3 regions of the Arthrobacter sp. SAFR-023 genome follow, and region 3 is predicted to be linked to each of the others. Evidence: predicted binding sites of a transcription regulator. Region 3 holds the regulator's gene; each other region holds the start of a gene.
What was found. The regulator HrcA, encoded in region 3, represses chaperone genes, less so after heat shock. The targets are predictions, from matches to a motif close to TTNGCACTCGNNNNNNNCGAGTGCNAA.
Positions count from the first base shown of each region.

Region 1: the regulator HrcA is predicted to act here: its motif matches at 2,707-2,733, upstream of groES (co-chaperone GroES).
Region 2: the regulator HrcA is predicted to act here: its motif matches at 2,648-2,674, upstream of ACTHQX_RS17150 (Hsp20/alpha crystallin family protein).

Region 1 is NZ_JBQCMF010000001.1:451,323-455,696, forward strand. Features, by position in the region: gene ACTHQX_RS02100 (acyltransferase family protein) at 1-378, opposite strand, end outside; gene groL (chaperonin GroEL) at 562-2,172, opposite strand; gene groES (co-chaperone GroES) at 2,257-2,550, opposite strand; gene ACTHQX_RS02115 (hypothetical protein) at 2,780-3,088, opposite strand; gene ACTHQX_RS02120 (THUMP-like domain-containing protein) at 3,269-4,374, shown strand, end outside.
Region 2 is NZ_JBQCMF010000016.1:83,567-87,940, forward strand. Features, by position in the region: gene ACTHQX_RS17130 (sensor histidine kinase) at 49-522, opposite strand; gene ACTHQX_RS17135 (hypothetical protein) at 676-906, opposite strand; gene ACTHQX_RS17140 (TetR/AcrR family transcriptional regulator) at 1,063-1,677, shown strand; gene ACTHQX_RS17145 (hypothetical protein) at 1,728-2,213, opposite strand; gene ACTHQX_RS17150 (Hsp20/alpha crystallin family protein) at 2,771-3,259, shown strand; gene ACTHQX_RS17155 (GAF and ANTAR domain-containing protein) at 3,266-4,009, opposite strand; gene ACTHQX_RS17160 (NAD-dependent epimerase/dehydratase family protein) at 4,299-4,374, shown strand, end outside.
Region 3 is NZ_JBQCMF010000003.1:31,718-36,091, forward strand. Features, by position in the region: gene ACTHQX_RS04340 (GerMN domain-containing protein) at 1-342, shown strand, start outside; gene ACTHQX_RS04345 (16S rRNA (uracil(1498)-N(3))-methyltransferase) at 393-1,163, opposite strand; gene dnaJ (molecular chaperone DnaJ) at 1,166-2,293, opposite strand; gene hrcA (heat-inducible transcriptional repressor HrcA) at 2,352-3,365, opposite strand; gene ACTHQX_RS04360 (DUF3097 domain-containing protein) at 3,578-4,374, shown strand, end outside.

The DNA.
Region 1 (4,374 bases), on a different contig from region 3:
GTAGAGGAGCGATGCCCAGGCCTCGTCGAGGACGTCGGGCCAGCGGCTCTGGGGCAGGACCAGCCCGGTTCCGGCCAGCACACCCAGGATCACCACGACGGCGGCCGGGATCAGCCGCTTGAAGAGGTGCAGCCAGTGGCTCACGAGGCGCAGCGGCGTGCCCTTCTCCACCTTGCGGACGAAGGACATGGTCAGCAGGAATGCCGAGATGAGGAGGAAGATATCCACGCCGCCGGAAACCCGGCCAAGCCACACGTGGTACGTGACCACCATGAGCACCGCGAGGGCGCGAAGCCCCTGGACCTCGGGACGGTAGCCCGGTTTGGCCTTCAGCCGGGCAGCCCGTGGCTCTTGGGTGTGTTCCTTGGTTTTTGGCACAAATAACCCCTCAAACGGCAGCACAAAGTAACCACGTTACCGTTTCGTGATTTTTCAGACCAATCTAACGCGCTGGATGTGATCCCCGTCTCAACTGGGGAAACGCCACAGAAAACGCCAAGAAGGCCCGCCCAGCGGCTGCTGGACGGGCCTTCTTGTGAAGCCGCGAGGGCGGGCTGCAGCCTAGTGGCTGTGGCCTGCGTGCTCGTCTTCCTCGGCCGGCTTGTCAGCCACGAGGGTTTCGGTGGTGAGCACCAGCGCAGCGATGGAGGCTGCGTTGCGAAGAGCGGCACGGGTGACCTTGACGGGGTCAATGACGCCCGCCGCGATCAGGTCCTCGTACTCGCCGGACTTGGCGTTGAAGCCGTGGTTGTTGTCCTGCTCGGCAACCCGTGCGGTCACAACGTAGCCGTCGTGGCCGGCGTTCTGGGCGATCCAGCGCAGCGGCTGGACCAGGGCACGGCGGACGATGCCGACGGCGGCAGCCGCGTCACCTTCGAGTGCCGTGACGGCCGGGTCCTCGTCGAGCGCCTTCAGCGCGTGGATCAGGGCGGAACCGCCACCGGCCACGATGCCTTCTTCGAGGGCGGCGCGGGTGGAGGACACTGCATCTTCGATGCGGTGCTTCTTTTCCTTCAGCTCAACCTCGGTGGCTGCGCCGACCTTGATCACGCCGATGCCGCCGGCCAGCTTGGCCAGGCGTTCCTGCAGCTTTTCCCGGTCCCAGTCGGAATCGGTGCGGGTCAGCTCGGCGCGCAGCTGCGCAACGCGTGCTGCAACGTCCTCGGCCGAACCTGCGCCGTCGACGATGGTGGTGTTGTCCTTGGTCACCGTGATGCGGCGGGCGGTACCCAGCACCTCGAGGCCAACGGAGTCCAGGCTCAGGCCCAGTTCCGGGGACACAACCTGGGCGCCTGTCAGCGTCGCGATGTCCTGCAGCATGGCCTTGCGGCGGTCACCGAAGCCCGGAGCCTTGACGGCAACCACGTTCAGGGTGCCGCGGATGCGGTTGACGATCAGCGTGGACAGGGCCTCGCCGTCGACGTCCTCGGCGATGATGAACAGCGGCTTGGAGCTCTGCAGCGCCTTCTCCAGCAGCGGCAGGAATTCCTGCACCGAGGAGATCTTGCCCTGGTTGATCAGGATAAGGGCGTCCTCGAGGACGGCTTCCTGGCGCTCGGTGTCGGTGATGAAGTACGGGGACAGGTAGCCCTTGTCGAACTGCATGCCCTCGGTCAGCGCCAGCTCGGTCTGCGTGGTGGAGGATTCCTCGATGGTGATCACACCATCCTTGCCGACCTTGCCGAATGCCTCGGCGAGCAGCTCTCCAACCTCGTCGCTCTGCGCGGAAATGGCGGCAACGTTGGCCACCTGGGTGCCCTCGACGGGACGAGCGTTCTCCAGCAGGCGCGCTGCGATGGCCTCGACAGAGACCTCGATGCCGCGCTTGATCTGGCCAGGAGCGGCGCCGGCGGCAACATTGCGCAGGCCTTCCTTGACCAGTGCCTGGGCGAGCACGGTTGCGGTGGTGGTGCCGTCACCGGCGACGTCATTCGTCTTGGTGGCGACTTCCTTGGCCAGCTGGGCGCCAAGGTTCTCGTACGGGTCGTCCAGTTCGACTTCCCGGGCGATGGTCACGCCATCGTTGGTGATGGTGGGGGCGCCCCACTTCTTGTCCAGCACGACGTTGCGGCCGCGGGGACCAAGCGTCACCTTAACCGTGTTGGCGAGCTTGTCGATGCCGGCTTCAAGCGACCGGCGGGCAGCGTCGTTAAACGCAAGCTGCTTTGCCATGGTTTGTCCTTTCAAGACAGAACCCCGCGCAGCCGCCCGGTCAGACAGAATCAGACTCGGGCAGCGGCACGGGGATCCAAAGAGTTACTTAACGACGATCGCCAGAACGTCGCGGGCGGAGAGCACGAGGTACTCGGTGCCGCCGGTCTTGACTTCGGTTCCGCCGTACTTGGAGTAGATGACGACGTCGCCAACGGCTACGTCGACCGGTACGCGGTTGCCGTCTTCGAAGCGGCCGGGGCCTACTGCAACAACTTCGCCTTCCTGCGGCTTCTCCTGGGCGGAGTCCGGAATGACCAGGCCGGAAGCCGTGGTCTGCTCGGCTTCGAGCGGGCGGACAACAATACGATCCTCAAGAGGCTTAATAGAGACCGACACTCGGACCTCTCCTTTTCGTCAAAATTCATGGACAGTAAAAACTGTTGCGCCGTGGCGGCAGACCGTCGTCGCGGTGCCGGCAGCAGCCAGGCTGGCAGCTCTTCGTGTGTTAGCACCCTCCTAGGGAGAGTGCTAATGATGACTCTATGTAAGGGGTTAGCACTCGGTCAAGGTGAGTGCCAGAATTTCATCCGCCGTAACCCGCACGGACCCGATTTCGGCGGGCGGTTCAGCGCCCGGCGAGGTCGTCGAACCCCAGGTCCGGGCCGCCGTCGGCCTCTTCGTCCCCCGCTTTCCGCTGTTCGCGGACAAGCACGACGGCGGCCGCCGCCGCGGTCACGACCGACACGATGAGCGCCACGATGCCGCCAACGCGCGCCCCCAGGTACAGGTCCCGGATCTGCCGGGCTTCCTCGGTGGCGTCGCTGATGTTCTTGCCGCCCACCGAGTAGACGGTGGCATTGAAGGAATCCAGCAGGAAGATGATCACCAGCAGGACAAGACAGACGACGGCGGCAACGGCTCCAGCGATCAGCACCGGACGTGCGTACCGGACCAGGCGGCTATGCTGTGCCGGACCGGGGCCGGTGCTTTCGGGCTGACCTGAATCGGACTGACCTGGGGTTGGCGTTGCGCTGGATTCCATTCAGACCACCCTATCGGGAAGAGCAGGCCGATCGGGAAGAGCACGGGCGGCCGCTCCACTAGGCTTGATCCCATGTCTGAAGCACCGCAGGACCAGATCGCCCCACTCCTAACCGAAGAAGGATGGGAGCTGCTGGCCTCGCTCGGACCCTACCGGGAAGACGACTCCTTCAGCCTCAACTCAAGCCTCCGCAAGGCCGGCCACTCCCCCGAACTCGTGTCCGCCGTCCTGACACAGTCACGGCTCCGGACCAGGGCCGAGGCCAAGTTCGGTGAGTTTGCCCAGCAGATGCTCTTCACCCAGGCCGGCCTGGAGCAGGCGACCCGGCTCAACGTCGCTGCCAGGCACGCCCAGCGCTTTGCCCAGGCTGGCGTCAGCCATGTCGCGGACCTCGGCTGCGGCCTCGGCGCGGACGCCATGGCCCTGGCATCTCTGGACATCGCCGTGACCGCCGTGGAGGTCGACGAGACCACCGCCGCCTGCGCCACGATCAACCTCATTCCCTTTCCCCACGCCACGGTGGTCCATTCGGACGCAACGTCCGTGGAGCTGGAGGACGGGGCCGGCGTCTGGCTGGACCCCGCCCGGCGCACCACCACCACGTCCGGCACCAAGCGGATCTGGGACCCCGAGGCGTTCTCTCCGCCGCTGTCCTTCGTGGAGTCGCTGGCCGCCGCGGGGCGCGCCGTCGGCGTCAAGATGGGCCCCGGCATGCCGCACGAGTCGGTGCCGGCGGACTGCGAGGCACAGTGGGTCTCGGTGAACGGCGACGTCACGGAAGTCACGCTGTGGTTCAACGTCGTGGCCCGCCCGGGCATCCGCCGGGCCGCCCTGGTCATCGGTGCAGAGGGCGCCGCCGAACTCACCAGCGGGGAGGAGTTCGACGCCGGACCCGTGGCCCCTGTTGGCCCGGTGGAGGGTTTCCTGTACGAGCCGGACGGCGCCGTCATCCGCGCCGGGCTTGTGGCAGACCTCGCCCTCGGACTGGGCGGCCACCTCGTTGATGAGCACATCGCCTACATCTGCGCCCCGGAGCTGGTGGACACGCCGTACGCCCGGGCTTACCGGGTTCTGGAAGTCATGCCGTACAACGTCAAGGCGCTCAAAGCCTGGGTCCGGGTGAACGGCGTCGGCGTGCTGGACATCAAGAAGCGCGGCACGTCCGTCACCCCTGAGGA
Region 2 (4,374 bases), on a different contig from region 3:
CATCCTAAGCGAGGCCCGGGACGCAGGCGTGCCGCGATGCGCTGCGGTTCAGTCGAGCGGAATGGTGATGGTCATGGCCGTGCCGGTGCCCGGAGCCGAGGTGATGTCCACGGTCCCGCCCACTTCATCGACCGCCTGCGAGATGGTCCTGAGTCCGTGGCCGTTGACGTGTCCCGCTGCAGGCGAAACCGATTCGAAGCCCGTGCCGTTGTCGGCGACCATGAGGCGGATGCCGTGGAATACGGCGGTAAGCCGGACAGTGACATCGGTGGCGTGCGCATGCCTGAACGTGTTGCTCAGCGCCTCCTGTGCGGACTGGTAAAGCACCGACGCGCAGCCGGACGAGATCTCGACGCCGTGGTGGGGAGTCTCCCAGTGCACGCAGGTACCCTCGCGGCGCAGGGGGACTGTGAGCCTGTCGATGCAGCCGGCGAGCCCCAGCCGGTAAAAGTCCAGCGGCTGGCGATCGGTGATGACACCGCCGACTTCGACGACTTCCTCGAGAGTTGCTGATTGGTTCATGGCGCCCCCCGCTTCCTGGCGGTCCTTGTTGCATGCTTTCCCTGGAAAATCACTCCTCAGGGCTGATGCTTAAGGGTGGCGCGGGCAGATCAGGCTCGCCGCAGGTTTACCCCGGGATGCAATCAAGTTTCCGCGAGGTCTTGCGCGCAGCTACTAGGCCATCCATGGCTGCATCGCCTGCTGTGGATACGTGACGGCGTCGGCCGCGTCCAGGACCTCCAGGGCAGTCATGTGTGCCGCCGCGGCTACTTCGCGGATCGGCTTGCCGTGGGTTACGGCCGCCGCCACTGCGTGCTGCAGGGTTGCAGCCGCGGGGTCGTGCTCTACTATTGCGGATTCCAGCGTCGCCACGGCCTCTTCCACCGCGCGCATATCTTCGTCCATCGGTACCCTCCTGTTCCTGCCCCATTGCAGTGACGCCCGCGGCTCGGGATCCGGCGCTGTTGCCAGGACGCGGTTTCCAAGACGAAGGGTCATGTTCCTAAAACAATAAGACAGACAGGTCTGTCTCTACTAGTACCAAGGTACACTGATTCTCTGATGAGTGCTCCTGATGCAACCGGGGATGCCTTGCTTCCTCTAGGAGTGCGTACCGGCCATAGTGAACCAGTGGACCGGATCCTGGCCACCGCCTACGAACTTTTTTCCCACCGCGGTGTCCGCGACGTCGGGATCAATGAGCTGATTGAACGGTCCGGCGTCGCCAAGTCCACGTTTTACCGCCACTTCCCCTCCAAGGACGCGCTGGTCCTGGCTTTTCTCGCACTCCGTGACCAGGTTTGGACCGTGGACCTGATTGTCTCCGAGGCGAGGCGCAGGGGGACCACCCCCGAAGGGCGCCTGCTGGCCATCTTTGACGTCTTCGGTGACTGGTTCCAGCGTGACGATTTTGAGGCGTGCACCTTCATCAACGTCCTCCTGGAGATGGGCCCGGATCATCCGCTTGGCGAGGCCAGCATCGGTTACCTCGCCAGAATCCGCGGGCACATCCAGGCGCTCGCCGAGGAGGCGGGACTCGAACGCCCTGACGAATTCGCGCGCTCCTGGCACATCCTGATGAAGGGCTCCATCATCTCCGCAACGGAAGGCGACTTCCTCGCTTCCAAGCGGGCGCAGCAGATGGCAGGCTGGCTGATCGGGCACCACCGGAGCTGACACTGCCGGAGGCCGGCCGCCGCCAGGCCCTCTTCAGCGGCCGGTCCACATCAGTCGCGCCGCAGCAGGTTCCGCAGTGGGGCCGGGAGCCACCTCGACTTCGATCCTTCACCCGAGTCCCCGCTGCCTTGCGCGGGCCGGTCCGCCGCCCCAGCCGCGAAGTAGTCTGCGCCCGCCGGGAGGAAGCCGCCCGCCGGAAGACTGTCTCCGTCCGCCGTCAGGCTGTCGCCGCCCGCGGCCGGCGGAAGGCAGGCGTTCTCGCTCAGGTGGCACAGCAGCGCCTGCTCGGGGGACCCCGGATGCAGGGCCAGGTGCTGCAGCAGTCGGTGCCTGGCTTCCGATTCCACATCCGTGGTGGCGAGGATGTCCAGGATGAGTTCGATGACCTGGGCGCGCATCACCGTCTTGTCGATCGACCTCAGCGATTCGCTGCAGAACTCCTCCAACTCATTCGCTGCATCCTCGGGGTATCTCCCACGTTCGGAGGGGACGTTGAGCCGATTGGGCTCGCCAGGGGTGGCAGTGTTAGCGTCCATCAGGACCTCCGTGAATGGTCTCGTTTCCCGCCGTGAATTCTGCACTGGCTGATGTGGAGACCTCCGCCACCACTATGCCTGGTTCCTTAAGAGGCGTGGGCTCCGCAACCGCCTGGTTCCAGACGTTGAGTGCTGCGAAAGCAACCACCGGAATGCACAGCAGTAACAGCGTCTTCACCGGGGGCTCCTCCTTTGGCTGCCTGATCCCTTGCATGGTGCCAATGTGCGGCATGCCTCCTGTGAAAAGCTCGGTGCCCGCACCCCTCGATAGCAGGTTCCGTGCGGATTCTGGGGGGTCCGGGCGGCGAAAACGTGCGCATTGGCGCACGGCCTGGAGCTGCAGCCGGAAACTTCCCGGGTTTTCCCAAGGAAATCTCAGGATCGGTGCCAGATCGGTGTCCTGCTGGCGGGGCCGGAGGCTGCATGGGCAGCGGTTGGCACGCGCCCCTACTGCGCCTTAACAAGCGCTCCGCAGGAGCGTAGCTTTGTGGTGTTGGGACCCGTTCCGGTCCTCCGCATCCTGCATTGGGGCCGGAAGCTGACAGGAGGTAAGAGCGATGACCAACATATTCAGGCGGGGCGGCGTGGATATCCCGGAACCCTTCCGCCGTTTCCTGGAGGGGGATATGGACGCGTGGCTCCGGGTGGAGGAATACCGGGAAGCCGGTTCCTTGGTGGTAAAGGCCGAAGCACCGGGCATCGATCCTGACAATGACGTCGACATCACCCTCGCCGGCAGCCAGCTGCAGATCACAGTCCGCCGTGAAGAAAAATCGGAGCACAAGGACAAGGAAGGGTACCGCTCGGAATTCCGCTTCGGCACGTTTTCGCGAATGGTAAGCCTTCCCGGCCCGGTGAACCAGGAGGACATCCGCGCCTCGTACACCGACGGCGTTCTGGAAGTTCGAGTTCCGCTGTCCGAGGAGCCCGCTGCCGGAGCCAGGAAGGTCCGCGTCTCCAGGGGTGCGGGAACTGGCGGTACCGGAACCGGGGGTTCACGGGACATGGGGCAGGAACCCGAAGGCCAGAGTTTCGGTGGCCCCTAGGCTGGCTTAGCCCTGGTAGTGGGTCTTCGCCGGGCCCTGGCCCAGCGAGTCAACGATCGACGTCGCAACGCTGTGCAGCTTGATGTTGCGGGTGCTCGACGCTGCTTTGAGCAGCTCGAAGGCTTCCTCCTGGCTGCACCTGTTCTGCGCCATGATCACGCCGACGGCGACGTCGATTACCGTCCTGGTTTCCAGCGTGGCCTTGAGGTTGGCCGCGGCGTCGCTGTAATGGGCGAAGCGGACGGCCAGCCGGAGGGCCATTGAGGTCTGGCTGACGAAGTCCTGCGCCAGTTCAAGGACCCGGCCCTCGAAGCGGCCCTTTCGGTGCGAGTAAAGGTTCAAGGCGGCCCGGGTCTCGCCCTCGAGCACGAACGGGATGGCGAGGATGGAGCGGACGCCGTACCCCACGACCTTCTCGGCGTAGCTCTTCCAGCGGTCGTGGTTTTCCAGGTCCGTGATATGGATCGTGACCTGCTCGCGCGATGCCGTCATGCAGGGGCCGTCGCCGAAGTCGTACTGGATCTCGTCCATGGCCTGCGCCTCGGGGCTGCTGCTTGCTACGGTTGCTGCCTTGCGGTGCCGCAGCAGGGTCACGCCGCAGAGGACCTCGTCGCCCGGTTCGGAGAGGCTGCGTGCGGAGATCCGGGCAAGTTCATGGAGGAATTCGCCCACGTCGGAGCTGCTGAGCACAAGCTCGTTGAGGTGCTCCGTGATTGAGGTTTCAGGTTTTGCGGTGGACTCGCTGGCCACGATTTTTCGGTACCGTTTCGCTCAGGTCAAGACGAACCGGCGGGCGTGCAGTGCAGGGGACCCCGTGGCCGGGGCGGTAGCAGCAAGCAAGGTGCCGGATCGAACAACAATCCAACGGCCTTCTGCTAAACCGTACCGAGAAAATATACACCAGTTCTTCATGAGCCATGGCAGCGGTTACAGCCGCGGGCCCTAGGCTGGGGGAAGGTGCCGGGCGGCGATAGCCGCTGCGGCCATCGGAGCACGGCCGCCCGGACCAGGGCCGGCCAGCGAACAGGAGGAGGCCGCGGTGAGAATTGCCGTAACGGGAGGCAGCGGAAAACTTGGACGGAACGTGGTCCGCAGGCTTGTGGGGGACGGCCATT
Region 3 (4,374 bases):
GGTGCGCCGACGTCCCGCAGCGCCGGAATGGTGGCGCCGGTGTGGATCATCGATCCGCAACAGGGCACCGAAGTCGGTGACGGACGGGTCAAGATCTCAGGACGAAGCACTGTCCCCAACGGCAAACTGCACTGGCGCATCCTCAAAGTCCAGGACAACGGCGACAAGGAAAGCTACCTGACCGGGGAAGCCGTGGCCGCAGCGGATCCCGCCGCGTCCGGGGTCTTCGGCATCACAGTGAACCTTGGGCCCGGCAACTATGAGGTGCGCGTCTCCCAGATCGGCCCGGGTAAGCCCGAGGACGAACTTAACGTGGACTCACGGGGGTTCACGGTTCGCTAGCTGTCCCGTCAGCGAAGTGATCCCCGGCTGAAGTTACCAGCGGCCTGCACTCACCAGCGGCCCAGGACGTCGCTGGCCACGACGACGCCGGCCGGTCCCGCCGTCGATGACCGCAGGACGTGCGGTCCCAATAGGGCCGTGACCGCCCCGGCGCTGCACAGCCTGGTGACCTCACGGGGGCTGATGCCCCCTTCTGGACCAACGATGAGGAGGACCTCGCCGGGGTCCGGCGTCTCCCGGCGCTCATCCGACCACTTACCCAGGACCCGCCGCAGCGGCGTCACCGCGTCTTCGTGCAGAATCACCGCAAGGCCGGCGTCCGCCACTTCCCTGGCCAGCGCCTGGGTATCGACGGCGGGCCTCACCTCGGGGATCCAGGCGCGGCGCGCCTGCTTGGCGGCGGCCGTGACGGCGGATTGCCATTTGCCGTGCGCCTTGGCCGCCCGGTCACCCTTCCAGCGGACGATGGAGCGCTCGGACTGCCACGGAATTACCGCGTCGATGCCCAGCTCGGTGGCGGTTTCGATCGCCAGTTCGTCCCGGTCACCCTTGGCGAGGGCCTGCACCAGTACGAGGCGGATGTCCGGCCGCGGTTCCGCACTGACGGTGGCGCATTCGACCGTCAGCTCGGCTGGGGCAGCTTCCGTCACGGTTCCGGTGATGCGTTTGCCGGCTCCGTCGGCAATGTCAACCTGCTCCCCCACAGCCAGGCGCTTCACAGTGACCGCGTGCCGGGCCTCGGCACCGTCCAGGACGAACAGCGAACCGGGAACAATGTTGTCCAGCGCGCCGGGCGGGGTGAAGAATACGGGGTTGCTCACCGCTACAGGTTACCGAGGCGGTCCCGCAGCTTGGCGAAGACGCCGCCGCCGGCCGCGAGCTTGCCCTCGGAGAACTGCTCGCCGCGGAGCTTGGCCAGCTGCCGGAGCAGGTCCTCCTGGGCGGGGTCGAGCTTGGACGGCGTCTCCACCTGCAAGTGGACCTTGAGGTCGCCACGGCCGTAGCCGCGCAGGTGGGTGACGCCGAGGCCGCGGAGGGTGATGATCTCACCGGACTGCGTGCCCGCCTTGACGTCGATCTCCTGCTTGCCGTCGAAGGTTTCCAGGCTCACTTCCGTGCCGAGGGCAGCGGCGGTCATGGGAATGTTCAGGGTCGCGTGGAGATCGTCGCCCTCGCGGACATACGTGGGGTCGTTGTTAACGCGGATTTCCACGTAGAGGTCACCGGACGGCCCGCCCGCCGGACCGGCCTCGCCCTGGCCGGAGAGCTGGATCCGCGTGCCGGTGGCCACACCGGCCGGGACCTTGATGGTCAGGGAGCGGCGGCTGCGGATGCGGCCCTGGCCGCTGCATTCGTTGCAGGGGTCCTTGATGACGGTGCCGAAGCCCTCGCACGAACCACAGGGGGCGGCGGTCATGACCTGGCCGAGGATGGAACGGACCGCCCGCTGCACCTGTCCACTGCCGCCGCAGATGTCGCAGCGTTCCGGGTGGCTGCCCTCCCGGCAGCAGGATCCTTCGCAGGTGGGGCAGGTGACGGCCGTGTCCACTTCGAGCTTCTTGTTGACGCCGAACACGGCGTCGCGCAGGTCGATCCGCACGCTGATGAGCGCGTCCTGGCCGCGGCGGACGCGGGACGCGGGGCCGGAGGTGCCGCCGGCGCCGAAGAAGGTGTCGAAGATGTCCTGGAACGCGAAGCCCTGGCCGGCATAACCGCCGCCGCCGAAGCCGTTGTCGGTCCCGTTCTCGTTGCCGGTGGTGTCGTAGACCCTGCGCTTCTGCGGATCGGACAGCACCTCGTAGGCGTGGGTGACGGCCTTGAACCGTTCCGCGGCGTCTTCCCCGGGATTGACGTCCGGGTGCAGCGAACGGGCCAGCTTGCGGTAGGCCTTTTTGATCTCCTCGCCGGTGGCTTCCGCGGAGACTCCAAGAACGTCGTAGTGGCTGCTCAAAGTTCGTATCTCTTCCTCGTTGTACTGCCTGTTGTCAGGGGATGTCCGGGGCGTGTGGTCACGGGCCCAGAATCCTCGAAAGATAGCGGGCCACCGCGCGCACGGCGGCCATGGTGGTGGGATAGTCCATCCGGGTAGGGCCCAGTATGCCCACCTTGGCGGTGGCGTCGGGGCCGTAGCCCGTGGCCACCACCGATGCCTCGGCCAGCCCGTCGTAGGGGTTTTCCCGGCCGATGCTGACGGCCACGCCGCGCGGGTCCTGCGCCATGTCGCTTAGGAGCCGCAGCATGACCACCTGCTCCTCAAGGGCCTCAAGGACAGGTCCGATGCTGAGCGGGAAGTCCACGTTGGACCGTGCCAGGTTGGCCGTTCCGGCCAGGACCATGCGGTCTTCCCGGCTGTTGTGGGAGAGGCCCTCCAGTCCCTTGCCCAAAGCCATGGCTACGGGGCGCTCGGCGGGCGTGCAACCGGCCACGACGGCGGCCAGGTGCTGGGGCAGGATGGCCACCGGCGTTCCGGCCACACCGGTCAGGAACCGGGTGCGCAGGGCGGCCAGGGTGTCGTCTGACAGGTCCTGTCCGGCGTCGACGACGCGCTGGTCAACTTTGCCGGAGTCGGCGATCAGCACGATCAACACCTTCCGCGGCGCCAGCAGCACGAATTCAATGTGCCGGACCACGGCACGGCTCAGGTGCGGGTACTGCACGACGGCGACCTGGTTGGTCAGCTGGGACAGGAGCCGGGCCGTCCGGTCCAGGACGTCGTCGAGGTCCTCGGACCCCTCAAGCAGGGTCTGGATGGCGCGCTTCTCCGCCGGAGAGAGCGGCTTGACCGCGGAGATCTGGTCGACGAACAAGCGGTAACCCTTGTCCGTGGGAATCCTGCCCGCACTGGTGTGGGGGGCAGTGATGAGGCCCTCGTCCTCCAGGGCCGCCATGTCGTTGCGGATGGTGGCGCTGGAGACGCCCAGATGGTGCCGTTCCACGAGGGCCTTGGAGCCGACCGGTTCGCGGGAATGGACATAGTCCTCCACGATGGCGCGCAGCACCTCAAGCTTCCGTGGTTCGCTCACCGTCCACCTCCTTTTGGCCGTAACCGCTCCGGGCGTTAGTCCCGCCTGCAAACGCTGTGGTTAGCACTCGACATGCCCAAGTGCTAACAAGTCTAATATGAGTCGCCCCGTTGTTAGCATTGGTACCGCTCCGGGCGAAATTCCGGGCGCCTTTCCCCCGGCGGCACGCCCGCGGCCGGAGCGGCTCCTTTCGAATGCAAAGCGGTGAACAAATGCAGTACCAGACCTGGGGCCCGCAGGAGATCGCAGTGCCTGCCAAGAACAGCCTGCCCGAGGTGCCGGTGGAGCGCGGCATGGTGCTCGAGGACGTCCAGTCCGGCTGGGTGGGCGCAGTGATCCGGGTGGAGAAGTCCGGCGGCATGCACCTGGTGGCGCTCGAGGACCGCCGGGGAAAATCCCGGTCCTTCAAGCTTGGCTTCGGCTTTCTCCTGGACGGCCAGCCAATCCGCCTGATGCCTCCCGCGCCCAAGGCGAAGCCCGCGGGATCGGGCACAGCCGGGCGGACGGCGTCGGGTTCGGTGCGGGTGGAAGGGCAGCGCGCGCAGGTGGCCAAGGCCAGCCGGATCTGGGTTGAAGGCAAGCACGATGCCGAACTCGTGGAAAAAGTCTGGGGCGACGACCTCCGGGTGGAGGGCATCGTCGTCGAACCCCTGCACGGCATCGATGACCTGACGGCGGCCGTTGCCTCCTTCCGCCCCGGCCCCGGCCGCAGGCTGGGCGTCCTGGTGGACCATCTGGTCCCCAATTCCAAGGAGTCAAGGATTGCCGACGCCGTAATGGCGTCACCCGGCGCCGCCGGCAACGTGCTGATCGTGGGCCACCCGTACGTCGACGTCTGGCAGGCGATCCGCCCGTCGGTGCTGGGCATTCCGCAGTGGCCCGTGGTGCCGCGCGGTACGGACTGGAAGACCGGCATCCTCACCGCCTTCGGCTGGCCGCACGAGACCAAGGAGGACGTCGGCCTCGGCTGGCAGAAACTCCTCGGCGCCGTACGCACCTACGCCGACCT